DNA from 2 places in the Exiguobacterium oxidotolerans JCM 12280 genome. Region 2 is predicted to be linked to the other one. Evidence: a T-box and tRNA genes for the amino acid it is inferred to sense, from the RefSeq annotation. Region 2 holds a T-box; the other holds one or more tRNA genes.
What was found. The T-box of region 2 lies ahead of serS (serine--tRNA ligase). A T-box ahead of a tRNA ligase gene usually reads a tRNA of that ligase, here a tRNA-Ser.

Region 1 (11,325 bases), 700 kb from region 2:
TTCCTGCCCGTTCTGCGACGGCGCGATCGACGAGTTCACCAGTATCCACCATCGAACGTGTCTTTGCTCCAGGCGATAACTCTTCGATTTTTTTCTCTAGTAGCTGGAGTCGTTGATTCAGCGCCTGATGATAATCAAGCCCCCAAGAAGATCGACCAAAAATTCCACGCCGTTCCCCTGCTTTCCCACGTGGTGCATCCGTTAACTTACTCGGATAAGCAACTGCAATCGCGATGATTGATACAGCATCATCTAGCAACAGTTTCGGAGTTGTCCGCTTTTCGAGATCGGGTTCTTCAAAACCAGATGCATAATTTTTATCCTGCTGATCAATCAATCGTTGTTTCATCGTTAAAAATGGATCGGCCGTCGTCACCCGAAACACATCGATCCCAATCTCTAAAGCATATGCTTGAAGTGTTTCTTTAAGTTGTTCTCCTCGCATGACAAATCCCTCCTTTCATCATTCTATCCTAAACAAAAAGAGCAATGTGTCAGATGAAAACGACACGTTGCTCTTTTAAATAAGCGGGTGAAGGGAATCGAACCCTCATCATCAGCTTGGAAGGCTGAGGTTTTACCACTAAACTACACCCGCATGGGTTAAAACTAAGATTGTGAAAAGGTAAAGCGGGTGAAGGGAATCGAACCCTCATCATCAGCTTGGAAGGCTGAGGTTTTACCACTAAACTACACCCGCAAGATACCGGTGGTCGGAATCGAACCGACACTCCAAAGGAACACGATTTTGAGTCGTGCGCGTCTACCAGTTCCGCCACACCGGCACAATCTCTTGCAAAAACTATTGAATTGAAAAGAATTGGAGGCGCCAGTCAGAATCGAACTGACGATAGAGGAGTTGCAGTCCTCTGCCTTACCACTTGGCTATGGCGCCACTCGTTGGAGCGGAAGACGGGATTCGAACCCGCGACCCCGACCTTGGCAAGGTCGTATTCTACCACTGAACTACTTCCGCTTAAAAAGCTGGGCTGGAAGGGATCGAACCTTCGCGTGCTGGAATCAAAATCCAGTGCCTTACCACTTGGCTACAGCCCAATAATAAGAGGGCGACTGATGGGAATTGAACCCACGAATGCCGGAATCACAATCCGGTGCGTTAACCACTTCGCCACAATCGCCATAATAAACAGGGGCAGCAGGAATCGAACCCGCGCTGACGGTTTTGGAGACCGTAGTTCTACCGCTAAACTATGCCCCTATGGTGGTGGGGGGGGGCGGATTCGAACCGCCGAACCCGAGGGAGCGGATTTACAGTCCGCCGCGTTTAGCCACTTCGCTACCCCCCCACAAATGGGAAATCAACTTCATTCTTCTATAAAAGGTGGCTTTGGACGGAATCGAACCGCCGACACGAGGATTTTCAGTCCTCTGCTCTACCGACTGAGCTACAAAGCCTTAACAATGGCGGTCCTGACGGGATTCGAACCCGCGATCTCCTGCGTGACAGGCAGGCATGTTAACCGCTACACCACAGGACCGTATGTATTGCGGGGGCCGGATTTGAACCGACGACCTTTGGGTTATGAGCCCAACGAGCTACCAGACTGCTCCACCCCGCGATGATAAAAAATGGTGACCCGTACGGGAATCGAACCCGTGTTACCGCCGTGAAAGGGCGGTGTCTTAACCGCTTGACCAACGGGCCATCGTAGTGAAATTGAAACGTTATATATAATTATGGCGGAGAGCAAGGGATTCGAACCCTTGAGACGCTTATGACGCCTACACGATTTCCAATCGTGCTCCTTCGGCCACTCGGACAGCTCTCCAGTGAACGTGGTGAAGAAGTTATTAATGGCTCCGCAAGTAGGATTTGAACCTACGACCTACCGGTTAACAGCCGGTTGCTCTACCACTGAGCTATTGCGGAACGATCGCCTGGCAGCGTCCTATCCTCACAGGGGGAAGCCCCCAACTACTTTCGGCGTTCAAGTGCTTAACTTCCGTGTTCGGCATGGGAACGGGTGTGACCACTTGGCTATCGCCACCAGACATCTATTATCTTAACATTATGTTTCCATAACGTCAAGCACTTTTTTTGAAAGGCTCGCGCCCTCAAAACTGAAGTCATCAACAATCATCTGCTAGAACAAGGCCTCGACCGATTAGTATCACTCAGCTCCGCATGTCACCATGCTTCCACCCGTGACCTATCTACCTCATCGTCTCTGAGGGGTCTTTCTTGATTACTCAAAGGGAAATCTCATCTTGGAGGGGGCTTCATGCTTAGATGCTTTCAGCATTTATCCCGTCCGCACGTAGCTACCCAGCGATGCTCCTGGCGGAACAACTGGTACACCAGCGGTGCGTCCATCCCGGTCCTCTCGTACTAAGGACAGCTCTCCTCAAATTTCCTGCGCCCACGACGGATAGGGACCGAACTGTCTCACGACGTTCTGAACCCAGCTCGCGTACCGCTTTAATGGGCGAACAGCCCAACCCTTGGGACCTACTCCAGCCCCAGGATGCGATGAGCCGACATCGAGGTGCCAAACCTCCCCGTCGATGTGGACTCTTGGGGGAGATCAGCCTGTTATCCCCAGGGTAGCTTTTATCCGTTGAGCGATGGCCCTTCCATGCGGAACCACCGGATCACTAAGCCCGACTTTCGTCCCTGCTCGACTTGTAGGTCTCGCAGTCAAGCTCCCTTCTGCCTTTGCGCTCTACGAATGATTTCCAACCATTCTGAGGGAACCTTTGGGCGCCTCCGTTACTGTTTAGGAGGCGACCGCCCCAGTCAAACTACCCGCCTGACACGGTCCTCCAGCCGGATTACGGCTGCGAGTTAGAGACTCTATGCATGAAGGGCGGTATCCCAAGGGTGACTCCTCCGAAGCTGGCGCTCCGGTCTCGACGTCTCCCGCCTATCCTGTACATCATGCACAAAGCCTCAATATCAGGCTGTAGTAAAGCTCCATGGGGTCTTTCCGTCCTGTCGCGGGTAACCTGCATCTTCACAGGTACTATGATTTCACCGGGTCTCTCGTTGAGACAGTGCCCAAATCGTTACGCCTTTCGTGCGGGTCGGAACTTACCCGACAAGGAATTTCGCTACCTTAGGACCGTTATAGTTACGGCCGCCGTTTACTGGGGCTTCGGTTCAAAGCTTCGCTTGCGCTAACCCATCCCCTTAACCTTCCAGCACCGGGCAGGCGTCAGCCCCTATACGTCATCTTGCGATTTAGCAGAGACCTGTGTTTTTGCTAAACAGTCGTTTGGGCCTATTCACTGCGGCTCTACTCATGTAGAGCGTCCCTTCTCCCGAAGTTACGGGACCATTTTGCCGAGTTCCTTAACGAGAGTTATCCCGCGCGTCTTAGAATTCTCATCCCGCCTACCTGTGTCGGTTTACGGTACTGGCACCTTCCACCTCACTAGAGGCTTTTCTTGGCAGTGTGAAATCGTGACCTTCGTCCCTAGGGGACTCCGCATCGTTCCTCGATCTTGATGCCTGACGGATTTGCCAATCAGACGATCTCGAAACTTACACATGCACTTCCATCCGCATGCGTCACTATCCTCCTGCGTCCCCCCATTGTTCAAACGGTGGATCGGTGGTACAGGAATATCAACCTGTTATCCATCGCCTACGCCTTTCGGCCTCGGCTTAGGTCCAGACTAACCCTGAGCGGACGAGCCTTCCTCAGGAAACCTTGGGCTTTCGACGGAGGGGATTCTCACCCCTCTTTTCGCTACTCACACCGGCATTCTCACTTCCAAACGCTCCACTGCTCCTTACGGTACAGCTTCACAGCGGTTTGGAACGCTCCCCTACCATTCCTTACGGAATCCGCAGCTTCGGTGGTATGTTTAGCCCCGTTACATTTTCGGCGCGGCGCCACTCGACTAGTGAGCTATTACGCACTCTTTGAATGGTGGCTGCTTCTAAGCCAACATCCTAGCTGTCTAGGCAGCGCCACATCCTTTTCCACTTAACATACACTTTGGGACCTTAGCTGGCGGTCTGGGCTGTTTCCCTCTTGACTACGGATCTTATCACTCGCAGTCTGACTCCCGAGTATAAGTTGCCGGCATTCGGAGTTTAACTGAATTCGGTAACCCTGTGGGGGCCCCTAGTCCAATCAGTGCTCTACCTCCGGAACTCTCAACCTCGAGGCTAGCCCTAAAGCTATTTCGGGGAGAACCAGCTATCTCCAGGTTCGATTGGCATTTCACCGCTACCCACACCTCATCCCCGCACTTTTCAACGTGCGTGGGTTCGGACCTCCAGTCAGTGTTACCTGACCTTCATCCTGGACATGGGTAGATCACCTGGTTTCGGGTCTACGACAACGCACTATGGCGCCCTATTCAGACTCGCTTTCGCTACGGCTCCGCCTCATCAGCTTAACCTCGCGCGCTATCGTAACTCGCCGGTTCATTCTACAAAAGGCACGCCATCACCCATTAACGGGCTCTGACTACTTGTAGGCATACGGTTTCAGGATCTATTTCACTCCCCTTCCGGGGTGCTTTTCACCTTTCCCTCACGGTACTGGTTCACTATCGGTCACTAGGGAGTATTTAGCCTTGGGAGATGGTCCTCCCGGATTCCGACGGGGTTTCACGTGTCCCGCCGTACTCAGGATCCACTCTGGAGGGAAAACAGTTTCAGCTACAGGGCTGTCACCTTCTTCGGCCGACCTTTCCAGGTCATTCACCTACTGTCTTCCTTTTTGACTCCGTATAGAGTGTCCTACAACCCCGGAGAGCATGCTCTCCGGTTTGGGCTGTTCCCGTTTCGCTCGCCGCTACTCAGGGAATCGCATTTGCTTTCTCTTCCTCCGGGTACTTAGATGTTTCAGTTCCCCGGGTCTGCCTCACGCTACGCTATGTATTCACGTAACATGTCCCATCCCATTACGGATGGTGGGTTCCCCCATTCGGAAATCCTCGGATCAAAGCATACTTACTGCTCCCCGAAGCATATCGCTGTTCGTCGCGTCCTTCATCGGCTCCTAGTGCCAAGGCATCCACCGTACGCCCTTCATACCTTGATCTAGCATTTTGGTATTCTAAGAACACACGTCTAATGACATGGTTATAAAAATTTGATGTCTTGTTGATGTCTTCAGTTTTCAAGGTGCGAGTGTCTCTTACGAGACTAGAGAGACGAGCTCTCAAAACTGAACGATGGGCATGTCCCTTACGGGACGTTTTCCTTAGAAAGGAGGTGATCCAGCCGCACCTTCCGATACGGCTACCTTGTTACGACTTCACCCCAATCATCTACCCCACCTTCGACGGCTGGCTCCTTGCGGTTACCTCACCGGCTTCGGGTGTTGCAAACTCTCGTGGTGTGACGGGCGGTGTGTACAAGACCCGGGAACGTATTCACCGCAGTATGCTGACCTGCGATTACTAGCGATTCCGACTTCATGCAGGCGAGTTGCAGCCTGCAATCCGAACTGGGAACGGCTTTCTGGGATTGGCTCCACCTCGCGGTCTCGCTGCCCTTTGTACCGTCCATTGTAGCACGTGTGTAGCCCAACTCATAAGGGGCATGATGATTTGACGTCATCCCCACCTTCCTCCGGTTTGTCACCGGCAGTCTCCCTAGAGTGCCCAACTAAATGCTGGCAACTAAGGATAGGGGTTGCGCTCGTTGCGGGACTTAACCCAACATCTCACGACACGAGCTGACGACAACCATGCACCACCTGTCACCCTTGTCCCCGAAGGGAAAACTTGATCTCTCAAGCGGTCAAGGGGATGTCAAGAGTTGGTAAGGTTCTTCGCGTTGCTTCGAATTAAACCACATGCTCCACCGCTTGTGCGGGTCCCCGTCAATTCCTTTGAGTTTCAGCCTTGCGGCCGTACTCCCCAGGCGGAGTGCTTAATGCGTTAGCTTCAGCACTGAGGGGCGGAAACCCCCCAACACCTAGCACTCATCGTTTACGGCGTGGACTACCAGGGTATCTAATCCTGTTTGCTCCCCACGCTTTCGCGCCTCAGCGTCAGTTACAGACCAAAGAGTCGCCTTCGCCACTGGTGTTCCTCCACATCTCTACGCATTTCACCGCTACACATGGAATTCCACTCTTCTCTTCTGTACTCAAGCCTTCCAGTTTCCAATGACCCTCCCCGGTTGAGCCGGGGGCTTTCACATCAGACTTAAAAGGCCGCCTGCGCGCGCTTTACGCCCAATAATTCCGGACAACGCTTGCCACCTACGTATTACCGCGGCTGCTGGCACGTAGTTAGCCGTGGCTTTCTCGCAAGGTACCGTCAGGATACGAGCATTACCTCTCGTATCTGTTCTTCCCTTACAACAGAGTTTTACGATCCGAAAACCTTCATCACTCACGCGGCGTTGCTCCATCAGACTTTCGTCCATTGTGGAAGATTCCCTACTGCTGCCTCCCGTAGGAGTCTGGGCCGTGTCTCAGTCCCAGTGTGGCCGATCACCCTCTCAGGTCGGCTATGCATCGTCGCCTTGGTAGGCCATTACCCCACCAACTAGCTAATGCACCGCAAGGCCATCTCAAGGTGACGCCGGAGCGCCTTTCATCATCGGACCATGCGGTCCGAAGAACTATTCGGTATTAGCTCCGATTTCTCGGAGTTATCCCAATCCTTGAGGCAGGTTCCTTACGTGTTACTCACCCGTCCGCCGCTCATTCCACTCGCTTCCCTCCGAAGAGTTCCGCGAGCTTCCTGCGCTCGACTTGCATGTATTAGGCACGCCGCCAGCGTTCGTCCTGAGCCAGGATCAAACTCTCCATAAAGTGTTTGACTTGCTCGTTGTTGTGACTAAAAGTCACGTTGACGAAGCTTGCGCTTCATTCATTGTTTGTATCCGAAGATACGTTTTTTGCCTCATCGTTCAGTTTTCAAAGTTCGTCGTGTCGTGTTAGCGACTTTAATAAGATATCATGGAATAACTTAACCGTCAATCCTTTTTCTTATTTTTTTAATTTGTTTTTGTCTTTCAGAGCATATCAGCCTGTCGACATGTATTAATATACTATATCAAAATAGTAACGTCAACAGATTTTGATAAAAAACTTTTAATTATTTTTTCCTTCTATATATAGTATTTTCGATTCGCGATAAAAAACATATGAACCAATCGTTTAAACGACTGGTTCATATGTTACGAGTTCCACGCCCGTACCTTTTGTTTGACGATAAGAGATGCGAATTAACCCTTTACGCATAAAGAAATCGACTAAACTACCTAAATCAACCTTCAGTTCCTGCAATCGTTCATTTTCCATGAGTTCATACATCGTCCACGGGATTGTTCTTTCACGCATCACTTCAAACAAATACTTTCCACCGGATAATACTTTCGATTGAAGTAGATGTTCCAGACCAATCAAAGCTAAATGGATTCGCAATTCAAGTGTTTCTTCGCTTAACAGTAATTGCTGGTATAACTTGTACACTTCCGGATCATCCATGCGAGCTTGTTCCCAGACGACAATTTCAGGATGTGCTCCTTTTTCAAGAACGGAAAGCCGTGCTAAATGATGTAAAGCATGATGCACGTGCGTGTAAGCATCATAGTAGTTACCGCGACTAAAGAGATTACGCCCGTCTTGAAAACGACGTAGTAGTTTCGCAAAAGACAGTGACATTTGCAGGCAACGTTCTGCTTCCGGGAAGTTCAACAGCCTTTTTTTCATATCAGTTAAATAATCATTGCGTTCAAAAATAATTGTCCCTTCGGATATCCAATGGACAGCTCGCCGATTCGCGTTCAGTACAATCCATCGTGACAGTACATCTTCATGGACGACATGAAGTGACACCTTGAGTGTATCTAAGCGATAGTGTTTGATTGTCCATTCAATAGAGGAGTCCCGCGTAACAACTAGTAACAGTATATCAAATTGATCCGTCAATGAATCCTTCGGTTGCTGTTTTTCAACAGCGATGATTCCTTGCGTTTCTTGATAGGCAGCATATTCGGAATAAATTGTTCTTGTGACTTGTTCCATTCAATTCTCACCCTTCTTCACTCATACTCATCCGTTACCATTTTCGACAAAAATTCATTGTTTCCTTCTTCAGGACATAAGCTACAATATGCTAGACTGTCGTTAGGGGGAATTCAATTGAAAAAACAACGCAAGAATAAAATAAACCGCGCGCGTAACTTGGCGATGTTCCTCGTTTTTGGTGGAATGCTCGTTATGTATGGTGGTCTTCTATTAAAACAATTTGAAATCATCATGGTTATTTTAATGCTACTCGGTTTTGTCATGGTCTTAGCGAGTACTGCCTTATATTTCTTGATTGGTTTAACTTCAACGAAAGCAGCCGTTGTCACTTGTCCGAACTGTGGAAAAGAAACAAAAGTCCTCGGTCGCGTCGATTTATGTATGCATTGCGATGAGCCACTCACGATGGACCAAGAACTTGAAGGAAAAGAATTCGATGAAAAATACAATAAACACAATAAACGAGCTCCCCGTTAAAGGAAGCTCGTTTTTATTGTACGTTTGATTGGCATTCAGGACACGTCCCGTATACTTCGAGACGATGACGATCTACTTTAAATCCAGTCAAATGTGCAGCGACCGTCTCGACATCATCGAGCACCGGATAATTGAAGTCGACGATTTTACCGCACCCTTCACAAATCATATGATAATGACGTGTCGTAACGAAATCGAATCGGCTTGAAGCGTCTCCATAGTTCATCTCTTCAACGATTCCTTTTTCACGGAAAACACGTAAATTATTATAAACTGTCGCCACACTCATATTTGGAAAACGATGTTCGAGCGCACGATAGATATCATCTGCCGTCGGATGCGTATGTCCTGTCGTCAAGTATTCCAAGATTGTGTGACGTTGTGGTGTCATGCGAACGCCCGAGTCCCGTAAAGATCGTACTGCGTCATCTAGCATTTCGTTAGCCACGTCCATCCCCTCATTTCTATCTTTCATTGATTATTAGATTGTAATCTTTATAATTAGTCTACCTACATTATTCCCGTCCGTCAACGGCTCTGCTTCTGATTTGACGTCCGTGATACAATCATATCGTGATATTTTTCACGAATCAACGATTGGAGGAATCATCTATGTCAACCCATTCTACACGCCCGACATCCGAGGCGTTATACGACGTTGCCCAAAAATGTATCGTCGGAGGTGTCAACAGTCCATCCCGCTCTTTTAAGGCCGTCGGAGGAGGCGCCCCCGTTTATATGGAACGTGGAGAAGGTGCTTACTTTTACGATGTCGATGGCAATCGTTATATCGATTACTTAGCCGCTTACGGTCCAATCATCACCGGGCACGGGCATCCACATATTACGGAAGCGATTACGCATGCGGCGCAAAATGGTCTCCTATATGGTACGCCTCACCGCCTAGAAATCGACTTCGCACATAAGCTTCAACAAGCGATCCCGTCTTTAGAAAAAGTTCGCTTTACGAATTCAGGAACCGAGGCGGTCATGACGACGATACGTGTCGCGCGTGCCTACACGGGTCGTGAACTCGTCGTGAAATTCAGCGGCTGTTACCACGGGCATTCGGATTTAATGTTGATTGCAGCAGGAAGTGGTCCAGCAACACTTGGTTCACCGGACTCTGCCGGTGTAACGAAAGCAACAGCGAAAGAAGTCTTGACGACACCGTTCAACGATGTTGAAGCCTATCGTCAAATCATGGCTGAATGGGGCGATCAAGTTGCCTGTGTCCTCGTCGAACCGATTGTTGGGAACTTCGGGATTGTCGAACCGCATCCTGGATTCCTCGAAGCCGTCAACGAGATTACTCATGAACACGGTGCACTCGTCATCTACGATGAAGTCATCACGGCGTTCCGCTTCACATACGGCAGTGCTCAAGAACTGTTGAATATCCGTCCTGATATGACGGCACTTGGCAAAATCATTGGTGGTGGTCTTCCAATCGGTGCATACGGTGGTCGTAAAGACATCATGGAACACGTTGCTCCGCTCGGTCCCGCTTATCAAGCTGGAACGATGGCTGGAAATCCGGCATCGATGGCAGCAGGGATTGCTTGCCTAGAGTTACTTGAACAGCCTGGTGTCTACGAAGAATTCGAACGTCTCGGCACGAAGCTCGAACAAGGTATTCTGGAGGCAGCAGACAAGCACGCTGTCACGATTACAATCAATCGTCTAAAAGGAGCTTTGACTGTCTACTTCACAGATGAGACCGTCACTGACTACCTCGGTGCAGAACGTGCAAATAGCGAGATGTTTGGTCGTTTCTTCAAATTGATGCTCGAGCAAGGTATCAATCTTGCCCCTTCAAAATATGAAGCGTGGTTCTTGACGACAGCTCACACGGACGCAGACATCGATGAGACGATCGCTGCCGTCAATCGTGCGTTCGCACAATTGTAAGCTGTTCATTCTTTATACAAAAAGGCTATTCCGTTTTTTCCGGAATAGCCTTTTTTTCATTCGACGAGCTCGAGGTTCTGAATCGCGTACAGTTCGAAATATGCGCCACGTTTGCGCATCAACTCTTCATGACGACCGAGTTCCGTGATTTGACCATTTTCAATCACGACAATCTTATCAGCATCCGTAATCGTCGACAGACGGTGGGCGACAGTGAACGTCGTCCGTCCTTTCGCGAGACGGGCAAGCGAATCTTGAATCATCGATTCACTTTCTAAATCTAGTGCACTCGTTGCTTCATCCAGAATGAGAATCGGTGGGTTCTTCAAGAAGACACGGGCAATCGCCAAGCGTTGCTTCTGTCCTCCTGATAACTTAACGCCTCGTTCTCCGACCGCCGTCTTGTACCCTTGCGGCAGCCGTTCAATGAACTCGTGTGCATTCGCCGCTTTCGCAGCAGCAATCACTTCCTCTTCCGTTGCTTCCGGATTTCCCATCTTGATGTTCATTTCGACCGATTCGCTAAAGAGAATCGATTCTTGCATGACCATCCCGATTTGGTCACGCAGACCGCGTAACTTCAAATCACGAATGTCAACGCCGTCAAGCGTAATCCGTCCGGATGAGACATCGTAAAAACGAGGAATCAGACTGACGAGTGTCGATTTCCCTCCACCTGACATCCCGACGAAGGCGATTCGTTCCCCGGCCTGGACGTCGAGCGTCAACCGGTTGATCGCCAGTTCGCCATCTTCTTCATAAGAGAAGCTGATGTCTTCGAACTGGACGTTTCCTTTAACAGCGACCGGATCTTTCGCATGTGCTTTTTCCGTAATATCATACGGTTCGTCTAAGAATTCAAACATTCGGTCCATCGAAGCAATCGACTGTGTCAACGTCGTTGATGAGTTGACGAGTCGACCGAGTGGTGCATAGAGACGGTCGATATAACCGATGAAAGCAACCA
Region 2 (11,325 bases):
AGCTCGTGTCGTGAGATGTTGGGTTAAGTCCCGCAACGAGCGCAACCCCTATCCTTAGTTGCCAGCATTTAGTTGGGCACTCTAGGGAGACTGCCGGTGACAAACCGGAGGAAGGTGGGGATGACGTCAAATCATCATGCCCCTTATGAGTTGGGCTACACACGTGCTACAATGGACGGTACAAAGGGCAGCGAGACCGCGAGGTGGAGCCAATCCCAGAAAGCCGTTCCCAGTTCGGATTGCAGGCTGCAACTCGCCTGCATGAAGTCGGAATCGCTAGTAATCGCAGGTCAGCATACTGCGGTGAATACGTTCCCGGGTCTTGTACACACCGCCCGTCACACCACGAGAGTTTGCAACACCCGAAGCCGGTGAGGTAACCGCAAGGAGCCAGCCGTCGAAGGTGGGGTAGATGATTGGGGTGAAGTCGTAACAAGGTAGCCGTATCGGAAGGTGCGGCTGGATCACCTCCTTTCTAAGGAAAACGTCCCGTAAGGGACATGCCCATCGTTCAGTTTTGAGAGCTCGTCTCTCAGTCTCGTAAGAGACACTCGCACCTTGAAAACTGAAGACATCAACAAGACATCAAATTTTTTATAACCATGTCATTAGACGTGTGTTCTTAGAATACCAAAATGCTAGATCAAGGTATGAAGGGCGTACGGTGGATGCCTTGGCACTAGGAGCCGATGAAGGACGCGACGAACAGCGATATGCTTCGGGGAGCAGTAAGTATGCTTTGATCCGAGGATTTCCGAATGGGGGAACCCACCATCCGTAATGGGATGGGACATGTTACATGAATACATAGTGTAGCGTGAGGCAGACCCGGGGAACTGAAACATCTAAGTACCCGGAGGAAGAGAAAGCAAATGCGATTCCCTGAGTAGCGGCGAGCGAAACGGGAACAGCCCAAACCGGAGAGCATGCTCTCCGGGGTTGTAGGACACTCTATACGGAGTCAAAAAGGAAGACAGTAGGTGAATGACCTGGAAAGGTCGGCCGAAGAAGGTGACAGCCCTGTAGCTGAAACTGTTTTCCCTCCAGAGTGGATCCTGAGTACGGCGGGACACGTGAAACCCCGTCGGAATCCGGGAGGACCATCTCCCAAGGCTAAATACTCCCTAGTGACCGATAGTGAACCAGTACCGTGAGGGAAAGGTGAAAAGCACCCCGGAAGGGGAGTGAAATAGATCCTGAAACCGTATGCCTACAAGTAGTCAGAGCCCGTTAATGGGTGATGGCGTGCCTTTTGTAGAATGAACCGGCGAGTTACGATAGCGCGCGAGGTTAAGCTGATGAGGCGGAGCCGTAGCGAAAGCGAGTCTGAATAGGGCGCCATAGTGCGTTGTCGTAGACCCGAAACCAGGTGATCTACCCATGTCCAGGATGAAGGTCAGGTAACACTGACTGGAGGTCCGAACCCACGCACGTTGAAAAGTGCGGGGATGAGGTGTGGGTAGCGGTGAAATGCCAATCGAACCTGGAGATAGCTGGTTCTCCCCGAAATAGCTTTAGGGCTAGCCTCGAGGTTGAGAGTTCCGGAGGTAGAGCACTGATTGGACTAGGGGCCCCCACAGGGTTACCGAATTCAGTTAAACTCCGAATGCCGGCAACTTATACTCGGGAGTCAGACTGCGAGTGATAAGATCCGTAGTCAAGAGGGAAACAGCCCAGACCGCCAGCTAAGGTCCCAAAGTGTATGTTAAGTGGAAAAGGATGTGGCGCTGCCTAGACAGCTAGGATGTTGGCTTAGAAGCAGCCACCATTCAAAGAGTGCGTAATAGCTCACTAGTCGAGTGGCGCCGCGCCGAAAATGTAACGGGGCTAAACATACCACCGAAGCTGCGGATTCCGTAAGGAATGGTAGGGGAGCGTTCCAAACCGCTGTGAAGCTGTACCGTAAGGAGCAGTGGAGCGTTTGGAAGTGAGAATGCCGGTGTGAGTAGCGAAAAGAGGGGTGAGAATCCCCTCCGTCGAAAGCCCAAGGTTTCCTGAGGAAGGCTCGTCCGCTCAGGGTTAGTCTGGACCTAAGCCGAGGCCGAAAGGCGTAGGCGATGGATAACAGGTTGATATTCCTGTACCACCGATCCACCGTTTGAACAATGGGGGGACGCAGGAGGATAGTGACGCATGCGGATGGAAGTGCATGTGTAAGTTTCGAGATCGTCTGATTGGCAAATCCGTCAGGCACCAAGATCGAGGAACGACGCGGAGTCCCCTAGGGACGAAGGTCACGATTTCACACTGCCAAGAAAAGCCTCTAGTGAGGTGGAAGGTGCCAGTACCGTAAACCGACACAGGTAGGCGGGATGAGAATTCTAAGACGCGCGGGATAACTCTCGTTAAGGAACTCGGCAAAATGGTCCCGTAACTTCGGGAGAAGGGACGCTCTACATGAGTAGAGCCGCAGTGAATAGGCCCAAACGACTGTTTAGCAAAAACACAGGTCTCTGCTAAATCGCAAGATGACGTATAGGGGCTGACGCCTGCCCGGTGCTGGAAGGTTAAGGGGATGGGTTAGCGCAAGCGAAGCTTTGAACCGAAGCCCCAGTAAACGGCGGCCGTAACTATAACGGTCCTAAGGTAGCGAAATTCCTTGTCGGGTAAGTTCCGACCCGCACGAAAGGCGTAACGATTTGGGCACTGTCTCAACGAGAGACCCGGTGAAATCATAGTACCTGTGAAGATGCAGGTTACCCGCGACAGGACGGAAAGACCCCATGGAGCTTTACTACAGCCTGATATTGAGGCTTTGTGCATGATGTACAGGATAGGCGGGAGACGTCGAGACCGGAGCGCCAGCTTCGGAGGAGTCACCCTTGGGATACCGCCCTTCATGCATAGAGTCTCTAACTCGCAGCCGTAATCCGGCTGGAGGACCGTGTCAGGCGGGTAGTTTGACTGGGGCGGTCGCCTCCTAAACAGTAACGGAGGCGCCCAAAGGTTCCCTCAGAATGGTTGGAAATCATTCGTAGAGCGCAAAGGCAGAAGGGAGCTTGACTGCGAGACCTACAAGTCGAGCAGGGACGAAAGTCGGGCTTAGTGATCCGGTGGTTCCGCATGGAAGGGCCATCGCTCAACGGATAAAAGCTACCCTGGGGATAACAGGCTGATCTCCCCCAAGAGTCCACATCGACGGGGAGGTTTGGCACCTCGATGTCGGCTCATCGCATCCTGGGGCTGGAGTAGGTCCCAAGGGTTGGGCTGTTCGCCCATTAAAGCGGTACGCGAGCTGGGTTCAGAACGTCGTGAGACAGTTCGGTCCCTATCCGTCGTGGGCGCAGGAAATTTGAGGAGAGCTGTCCTTAGTACGAGAGGACCGGGATGGACGCACCGCTGGTGTACCAGTTGTTCCGCCAGGAGCATCGCTGGGTAGCTACGTGCGGACGGGATAAATGCTGAAAGCATCTAAGCATGAAGCCCCCTCCAAGATGAGATTTCCCTTTGAGTAATCAAGAAAGACCCCTCAGAGACGATGAGGTAGATAGGTCACGGGTGGAAGCATGGTGACATGCGGAGCTGAGTGATACTAATCGGTCGAGGCCTTGTTCTAGCAGATGATTGTTGATGACTTCAGTTTTGAGGGCGCGAGCCCGTCGTCTGGTGACGATAGCCAAGTGGTCACACCCGTTCCCATGCCGAACACGGAAGTTAAGCACTTGAACGCCGAAAGTAGTTGGGGGCTTCCCCCTGTGAGGATAGGACGTTGCCAGGCAATTGAAAAAGACCGATCTGCATCTTGCAGGTCGGTCTTTTTGTGTTGTGTGAAACTTCAGACTGTTCTGATTATTAGTGGAGTCATTGACATGACTGCTTCTCCTTGTTACCATAACATCAATATTCTTTTATCAAAGAGAAAGCGAGTGGATAAACATGTGGGAGAATAAATTTGCTAAAGAGGGCTTGACGTTTGATGACGTTTTGCTTGTACCACGTCGTTCAAGTGTCTTACCACGTGACGTCGATCTATCTGTATCCTTATGCGAAGGGATTACACTGAACATCCCGTTGATCAGTGCAGGAATGGATACTGTGACGGAAGCACCAATGGCGATTGCCATGGCACGTCAAGGCGGTCTAGGTGTCGTCCACAAAAATATGTCGATGGAAGACCAAGCAGAACATGTCGATCGCGTCAAACGTTCTGAAAATGGTGTCATCACGAATCCGTTTTACCTTACACCTGAACGCCAAGTATACGATGCTGAATATTTAATGAGTAAATATCGTATTTCTGGTGTTCCGATTGTTAACAACGAAACAGAACGGAAACTCGTGGGTATTTTAACAAACCGTGATCTTCGTTTTGTTAAAGATTATTCGACGGTAATTGAGACGGTCATGACGACAGAAGAACTCGTCACTGCTACAGTTGGTACGTCACTTGAAGAAGCAGAACAAATTCTCCACAAACATCGCATTGAAAAGTTACCACTCGTTGATGAGAACGGTGTATTAAAAGGCTTAATCACAACAAAGGATATTGAAAAAGTGGAACAATATCCACATGCAGCAAAAGATCAATTCGGACGTCTTCTCGTCGCTGCAGCTGTCGGTGTCACGAAAGATGCATCTCTTCGCGCACGTTTCCTTGTTGATGCAGGCGTCGATGCACTCGTCGTCGATACGGCACACGGTCACTCTGAAGGCGTACTCTTAAAAGTACGTGAGCTTCGTGATGAATATCCAAATCTTCCAATCATCGCAGGGAACGTTGCAACAGCAGAAGCAACACGCGATTTAATTGAAGCTGGTGCATCGGTCGTCAAGGTAGGGATTGGACCTGGTTCAATTTGTACGACACGTGTCGTTGCGGGAGTGGGGGTTCCACAAATCACTGCAGTCTTTGATTGTGCGACGGAAGCCCGTAAGCATGGTGTCTCCATCATTGCTGACGGCGGAATCAAATACTCGGGCGATATCGTCAAAGCACTTGCAGCTGGCGGCCATGCCGTCATGTTAGGTAGTCTGCTCGCTGGTGTTGAAGAAAGCCCAGGCGAAATGGAAATCTACCAAGGTCGTCAATTTAAGACATACCGTGGTATGGGTTCTGAAGCATCAATGAAACGTGGTAGTCAAGATCGCTACTTCCAAGAAGCAGATAAAAAATTCGTTCCAGAAGGAATTGAAGGTCGCGTCGCTTACCGTGGAAAACTCGGTGATTCTGTCTATCAACTCGTTGGTGGGATTCGTTCAGGAATGGGATATTGTGGAGCAGCTTCATTAGAAGAATTGCGTGAAGACACACAATTCATCCGCATGACGGGTGCTGGATTACAAGAAAGTCACCCACATGACATTCAAATCACAAAAGAAGCATCGAACTATACACGCCAATAATCAAACAAAAAAGCCTTGCAGATGATGCGAGGCTTTTTTTGTTTGATCAGTGATGTCGAGCGACTCAAAGTGAGACACAGTATGAAAATCATGAACACATTTAAGTAGATTTTGTTCACAGTCCGAGAGAACAATACTATAACTTCCAAGCCTGTAACAACTCCCCAAGCCCCTCTTCAAGATCTGATTCCGATAGACTTGCAAAACCTAACACGATTTGTGGATGCACTGCTTCTAACGGAAGTTGTGCATACTGAGATAAACCATAGACCTGAATTGAAGCGTCGTGTGCTCGCCTGACTAATTCTTCTTCCGTCATCCCGTTCGCAACAGAAACGACGACATGCAAACCCGCACTTTCGCCGGTCAAGCGCAGGGATGAGACAGCACGTAACGAATTGACGACGATGTCTAACTTACGCCGGTAAATCTTTCGCATCCGGTTCAAATGTTTCTCGAAGTCTCCTTCTTTCATAAAGCGTGTCAAAATCGTTTGATCAAAACGTGAGACACTGCATGTGTAATAGGAGAGTTCGGCCTGATAGCGCTCAAGCAAAGAAGGCGGAAGGACCATGTAGCCAATCCGCAGTGAAGGCATGAGCGACTTGGAGAAGGTGCTCAAATAGAGGACCCGTTCACTATCGATGCTGTGGAGTGACGGAATCGACTTGCCACTATAACGAAACTCACTGTCGTAGTCATCCTCAATGATGTAACGTGTCGGCGATTCAGCAGCCCAGTTCACCAATTGCCGGCGCCGATTGACGGATAAGATGCTTCCGGATGGAAATTGGTGGGCAGGTGTCACATACATGATATCCACATTGGTCTGACTTAAAGTCGAGACTTTGACACCACTTTGATCGACCGGAATCGGGAGTGCTGTTCGTCCATGATTCTCAAGAATGAGTCGGGTCGCATGATAACCGGGATCTTCGATGCCATAGGTGACGTGTTGTCCTAGCAGGAAAATCAGTTGGGGTAAAAGTTGTTCGACCCCAGACCCGACGATGATTTGTTCAGGCGAACAGATGACACCTCTTGAGTGATATAGGTAGGTCGCAATTTCAACACGTAAGGCGAGATCGCCTTGCGGGTGTCCGAGTGAAACAAGAGATTGATTATGTTCATCGATGACATCCTTCGCATGTTTTCGCCAACGTGAAAAAGGAAAAGACGATCCATCGATTTTACTCGGATGGAAATCATGACGGATATAGGTGGACGGAGAAAGGTGTTGCCTCGTTGCTAGTGGTGTCTTCTTTACATAAGCGAGCTCTTCATGTGCTAAGACAAAATACCCTTTTCTTGAAATCGATTCGACATAGCCTTCGGCGACAAGTTGTTGATAGGCGAGCTCAATCGTCGTTTGACTCAAGTTCAAGAACTGACCGAGTTTTCGTTTTGATGGTAATTTGAGACCATACTCTAGACGTCCATCGATGATTTCTTGACGAATCTGCTGATACAATTGCTCGTATAACGGCTTATTGCCCTCTCGTATTAACTCGAACGATAACATATCCATCGAAGTACCTCCTAAAACTGACCTGTTCATTTCATCATAAACTGATACTTTTAAAATAGTCAATCGAGACTATACTAAAACGTAAGTATGGAGCTATCAATCAAATTGTTCGAGGGGGAATTTAGAATGATGGAACGGCAACAAGGAACGGACCGTGTCAAAAGAGGAATGGCTGAGATGCAAAAAGGGGGCGTCATCATGGACGTCGTCAATGCCGAGCAAGCAAAAATCGCAGAGGCAGCGGGCGCAGTCGCCGTCATGGCACTCGAACGTGTCCCATCTGATATTCGCCGAGATGGGGGTGTGGCACGCATGGCAGATCCGACCATCACGGAAGAGGTCGTAAATGCCGTCACGATTCCTGTCATGGCGAAATGCCGCATCGGGCATATCGTCGAAGCACGGATTCTTGAGTCGATGGGGGTCGATTTCATTGATGAAAGTGAAGTCCTGACACCGGCTGATGAAGAGTATCATTTGTTGAAGTCGACCTTTACGGTACCGTTCGTTTGTGGCGCACGCGATTTAGGAGAGGCGGCTCGGCGAATTGCGGAAGGTGCGGCGATGATTCGGACAAAAGGCGAACCGGGGACGGGGAACGTTGTTGAAGCTGTCCGGCATATGCGAAAAATTCAAGCGGAACTCAATCAGATTTTACATACGAATCCGGATGAGTTGATGACACGGGCGAAAGAGTGGGGTGCCTCTTATGAAGTCTTGCGTTTGATTCAGCAAGAAGGACGTCTACCGGTCGTGAACTTTGCTGCCGGTGGAATCGCGACGCCTGCTGATGCTGCACTGATGATGCACCTTGGTGCTGACGGTGTCTTCGTCGGTTCCGGGATCTTTAAATCGGAGCAACCGGAAAAATTTGCGAAAGCGATCGTCGAAGCCGTGACGTATCGGGATGACTTCGAACGAATTGCTTATCTCTCGAAAGGTCTTGGAACAGCGATGAAGGGGATTGATGTCACGTCGATGCCGTTTGAGGAACGGATGGCACCACGGGGATGGTAATCGGTGTACTTGGTCTACAAGGGGCAATCCGGGAACACCTTGAGATGTTGGCGTCGCTCGGTGTAAAGACGCGTATCGTTAAATCGGCCGGAGATTTAGAAGGACTCGCCGGACTCGTCCTGCCCGGTGGTGAATCCACGACGATGCGACGATTGATTGATCGTTACGCCTTACTTGCGCCCCTTCGACAAAAAATAAACACATTACCGATGTTCGGGACGTGCGCCGGGATGATTTTATTAGCGACGGAACTTGAACAAGGAGATGTTCACCTCGGGGCAATCCCGATGAAGGTGAAACGAAACGCCTTTGGTCGCCAAGTGGACAGTTTTGAAACGATGCTAGCCGTCGAGGGAATCGAGGTGGACATTGAAGCTGTCTTTATTCGAGGCCCTTATGTCGAACGAATCGATCAAGCGACCCGCGTTCTCGCTCGCATAGACGACGAAATCGTCGTCGTCGAAACAGACATGCATCTCGCCTGTTCGTTTCATCCGGAATTGACGAACGATACCCGTTTGCATCGTTACTTTATTGAAAAAGTAAAAAAACAACGTTCGGTTCACGTCATCTAACGACAAAAAAGTATCCTTCAGTTCAAGCTGTCGGATACTTTTTTTATGCTACACTGAGGGTATAAATGAATTAAAGGAGAGGAACGATGAAACGACTTTTCATACTCTTCTTGAGCGTCCTTTTGCTGACGACGAGTCTACTTCCAGTGACGAGTTATGCCGAGGTACCGACGATCAAGGCAGAATCCTACATCATGGTCGATGCTGTGACCGGTAAAGTATTGTTAGAAGAACAAGCCGATTTGGCTTTACCTCCCGCTTCGATGACGAAATTGATGACACTTTACTTAGTCCGACGTCAAATCGAACAAAAGAAACTAAGCTGGAACAAAAAAGTTCAACCAAGCCAAAAAGTGCTCAAATTAGCTGGCACACCAGGATTGGCACGGGTGCCGTTAAAAAATCGTACATATACCGTTCGTGAACTTTATAATGCCGCATTCATCAAATCGGCGAATGACGCTGCCGTCTTACTTGCTGAAGTCGTTGCCGGAACAGAACAAAAATTCGTCAAGCTGATGAATGAGACGGCGCAGACGTTTGGGATGGATAATACAGAATATGCAAACGCCTCGGGTCTCGACGCCGTCGATGCGGCCTTACCGGGGACGAACTTGATGACAGCGACGGATATCGCTTTACTTGTCATTCGGTTCATCAAGGACTATCCCGATGTCTTAGACGTCACGAGCCGCTCCTCGATGAAGCTTGACGGGACGACGCTTCAAAATTCGGATAAGATGCTGAAAAATCAAAAGTATGCGTATCCCGGGATGCGTGGGATGAAAACAGGGACGACGGATCTTGCCGGATATTGTTTTGCCGGTGTCGCGATCAAAGATAACATGACAATCATTACGGTCGTCATGCGGACGACATCCGATCAAGCACGTTTTGCAGAAACAAAAAAATTGCTCGATTATGGTTTTTCATCATTTGAACCGCTGACGTACTACGGCAAAGGCGAGCGTATAAAAGGTGTCTTCCCGATCCGCGGTGCAGAAGAAGCGGACTACGATGTCGTCACCGATGCGTCGCTTTACGTGACGGTACCGAAAAATGCAGCAAACCGTCCACCCGTATTTACGTTTGATGTGACCCATGCTCCTGTTAAAAATGGTGCAAGTGTCGGGACGGTTCAAGTGAAGGATGAGGGAACATATTTGCCGGGATTCGATGTGCCAAGATCACTTCTTTATAGTACGGAGCGGATTGAACTGGCGAGTTTTAAAACACGGTTATTCCGGGCGATTGCGGCCTGGTCCGATAAAATTGATGATGCGATTCGTAAACCGGGTCTTGTCAATCTCAAACAGGATAGTGTAAAGTAGAGCTAATCTCATAACGATGCAATGAACGGACCAAGTAAAGGAATTTATTCTGTTAAGAGAGCTAGTGGTTGGTGTGAACTAGTCAGAAGGATGCCTTGAATCGAGCCGGATCGCACACCTTGCGAACAAGGTGCGGGTACGCCCGTTATCGCGTCTTAAAGTTGGCTAGTTCTGTCTAGCAATGAGGGTGGCAACGCGGATCCAAGGTGATTCGTCCCTCTTCGGTTTTTTATACCGGAGAGGGATGGATTGCCTTTTTTTATTGAAAAAAAGGAGGAATACACATGATTGATATTAAACGCCTGCGTCAAGATTTTGACGCAATCCAAGAGAAACTGGCACACCGCGGGGAAGATTTGACGGACATGAACCGATTCATCGCGTTAGATGAAAAACGTCGTGAACTGATTGCCCGGACCGAGGTCTTGAAAGCGGAACGAAATGACGCGACGAAAAAAATCGCGGAACTCAAACGGAATAAAGAAAATGCCGACGAAGCAATTGCCGCGATGCGAACTGTCGGAGATGAGATTAAAGGGATCGATGACGAGTTGCGCGAAGTCGAAGCGACATTGAATCAACTGTTGCTTGGTATTCCGAACATCCCGCATGATAGCGTCCCAATCGGTTCTTCAGAAGATGATAATGTCGTCATCCGTGAAGTCGGTGATAAACCGGCCTTTGATTTTGAAGCTGTCCCGCACTGGGATTTGATGGAGCAGTTAAAAATCGTTGACGTTGAACGGGCAGGGAAAGTCACAGGAAGTCGCTTCGTTTTCTATCGTGGGGCAGGTGCTCGTCTCGAGCGGGCCTTGATCAACTTCATGATGGACATGCATCAAGATGAAAATGGCTACACGGAAATCTTACCACCACTCATGGTCAACCGCGAATCAATGACAGGAACAGGACAACTTCCGAAATTTGAAGAAGATGCCTTCAAAGTCGAAGAGACGAACTACTTCCTCGTCCCGACAGCGGAAGTACCCGTGACGAACATGCACCGGGACGAAATCTTGGCAGCGAGCCAGTTACCGATCGGTTATGCAGCATACAGCCAGTGTTTCCGCTCAGAAGCCGGATCTGCCGGTCGTGATACACGAGGTCTGATTCGTCAACACCAATTCAACAAAGTGGAGCTCGTTCGTTTCGTTAAGCCGGAAGAGTCTTATGAACAACTTGAACTGTTGACTGGTCAAGCCGAAGAAGTGCTTAAACGATTGAAATTACCGTATCAAGTCCTCAGCATGTGTACGGCGGATCTTGGGTTCACTGCAGCGAAGAAATATGATATCGAAGTCTGGATGCCGAGCCAAGGCGTCTACCGTGAGATTTCTTCTTGTTCAAACTTTGAAGATTTCCAAGCGCGCCGGGCACAAATTCGTTTCCGCTGGGAAGCGAATGCAAAACCGGAATTCGTGCATACATTAAACGGTTCTGCACTTGCTGTTGGCCGGACGGTCGCAGCCATCTTAGAGAACTATCAACAAGCAGACGGCTCAGTTATTATTCCAGAAGTACTTCGTCCATA

Region 1: it has a tRNA-Ser gene. The T-box ahead of serS (serine--tRNA ligase) is inferred to sense a tRNA for this amino acid. The anticodon was not compared.

What each region holds. Positions count from the first base shown of each region.
Region 1 is NZ_JNIS01000001.1:2,277,329-2,288,653, reverse strand. It holds gene queG (tRNA epoxyqueuosine(34) reductase QueG) at 1-445, opposite strand, end outside; tRNA gene P403_RS0111615 (tRNA-Gly) at 528-598, opposite strand; tRNA gene P403_RS0111610 (tRNA-Gly) at 630-700, opposite strand; tRNA gene P403_RS0111605 (tRNA-Leu) at 705-785, opposite strand; tRNA gene P403_RS0111600 (tRNA-Cys) at 822-895, opposite strand; tRNA gene P403_RS0111595 (tRNA-Gly) at 902-976, opposite strand; tRNA gene P403_RS0111590 (tRNA-Gln) at 985-1,056, opposite strand; tRNA gene P403_RS0111585 (tRNA-His) at 1,067-1,139, opposite strand; tRNA gene P403_RS0111580 (tRNA-Trp) at 1,149-1,219, opposite strand; tRNA gene P403_RS0111575 (tRNA-Tyr) at 1,224-1,307, opposite strand; tRNA gene P403_RS0111570 (tRNA-Phe) at 1,344-1,416, opposite strand; tRNA gene P403_RS0111565 (tRNA-Asp) at 1,424-1,499, opposite strand; tRNA gene P403_RS0111560 (tRNA-Met) at 1,507-1,580, opposite strand; tRNA gene P403_RS0111555 (tRNA-Glu) at 1,592-1,666, opposite strand; tRNA gene P403_RS0111550 (tRNA-Ser) at 1,700-1,790, opposite strand; tRNA gene P403_RS0111545 (tRNA-Asn) at 1,817-1,891, opposite strand; rRNA gene rrf (5S ribosomal RNA) at 1,898-2,013, opposite strand; rRNA gene P403_RS0111535 (23S ribosomal RNA) at 2,107-5,021, opposite strand; rRNA gene P403_RS0111530 (16S ribosomal RNA) at 5,188-6,749, opposite strand; gene P403_RS0111525 (nucleotidyltransferase-like protein) at 7,098-7,967, opposite strand; gene P403_RS0111520 (DUF2614 family zinc ribbon-containing protein) at 8,085-8,447, shown strand; gene perR (peroxide-responsive transcriptional repressor PerR) at 8,461-8,883, opposite strand; gene P403_RS0111510 (glutamate-1-semialdehyde 2,1-aminomutase) at 9,060-10,358, shown strand; gene P403_RS0111505 (ABC transporter ATP-binding protein) at 10,415-11,325, opposite strand, start outside.
Region 2 is NZ_JNIS01000001.1:1,577,429-1,588,753, forward strand. It holds rRNA gene P403_RS0107965 (16S ribosomal RNA) at 1-475, shown strand, start outside; rRNA gene P403_RS0107970 (23S ribosomal RNA) at 642-3,556, shown strand; rRNA gene rrf (5S ribosomal RNA) at 3,603-3,718, shown strand; gene guaB (IMP dehydrogenase) at 3,877-5,343, shown strand; gene pdxR (MocR-like pyridoxine biosynthesis transcription factor PdxR) at 5,480-6,871, opposite strand; gene pdxS (pyridoxal 5'-phosphate synthase lyase subunit PdxS) at 7,001-7,888, shown strand; gene pdxT (pyridoxal 5'-phosphate synthase glutaminase subunit PdxT) at 7,882-8,463, shown strand; gene P403_RS0108000 (D-alanyl-D-alanine carboxypeptidase family protein) at 8,550-9,794, shown strand; T-box leader at 9,807-10,016, shown strand; gene serS (serine--tRNA ligase) at 10,079-11,325, shown strand, end outside.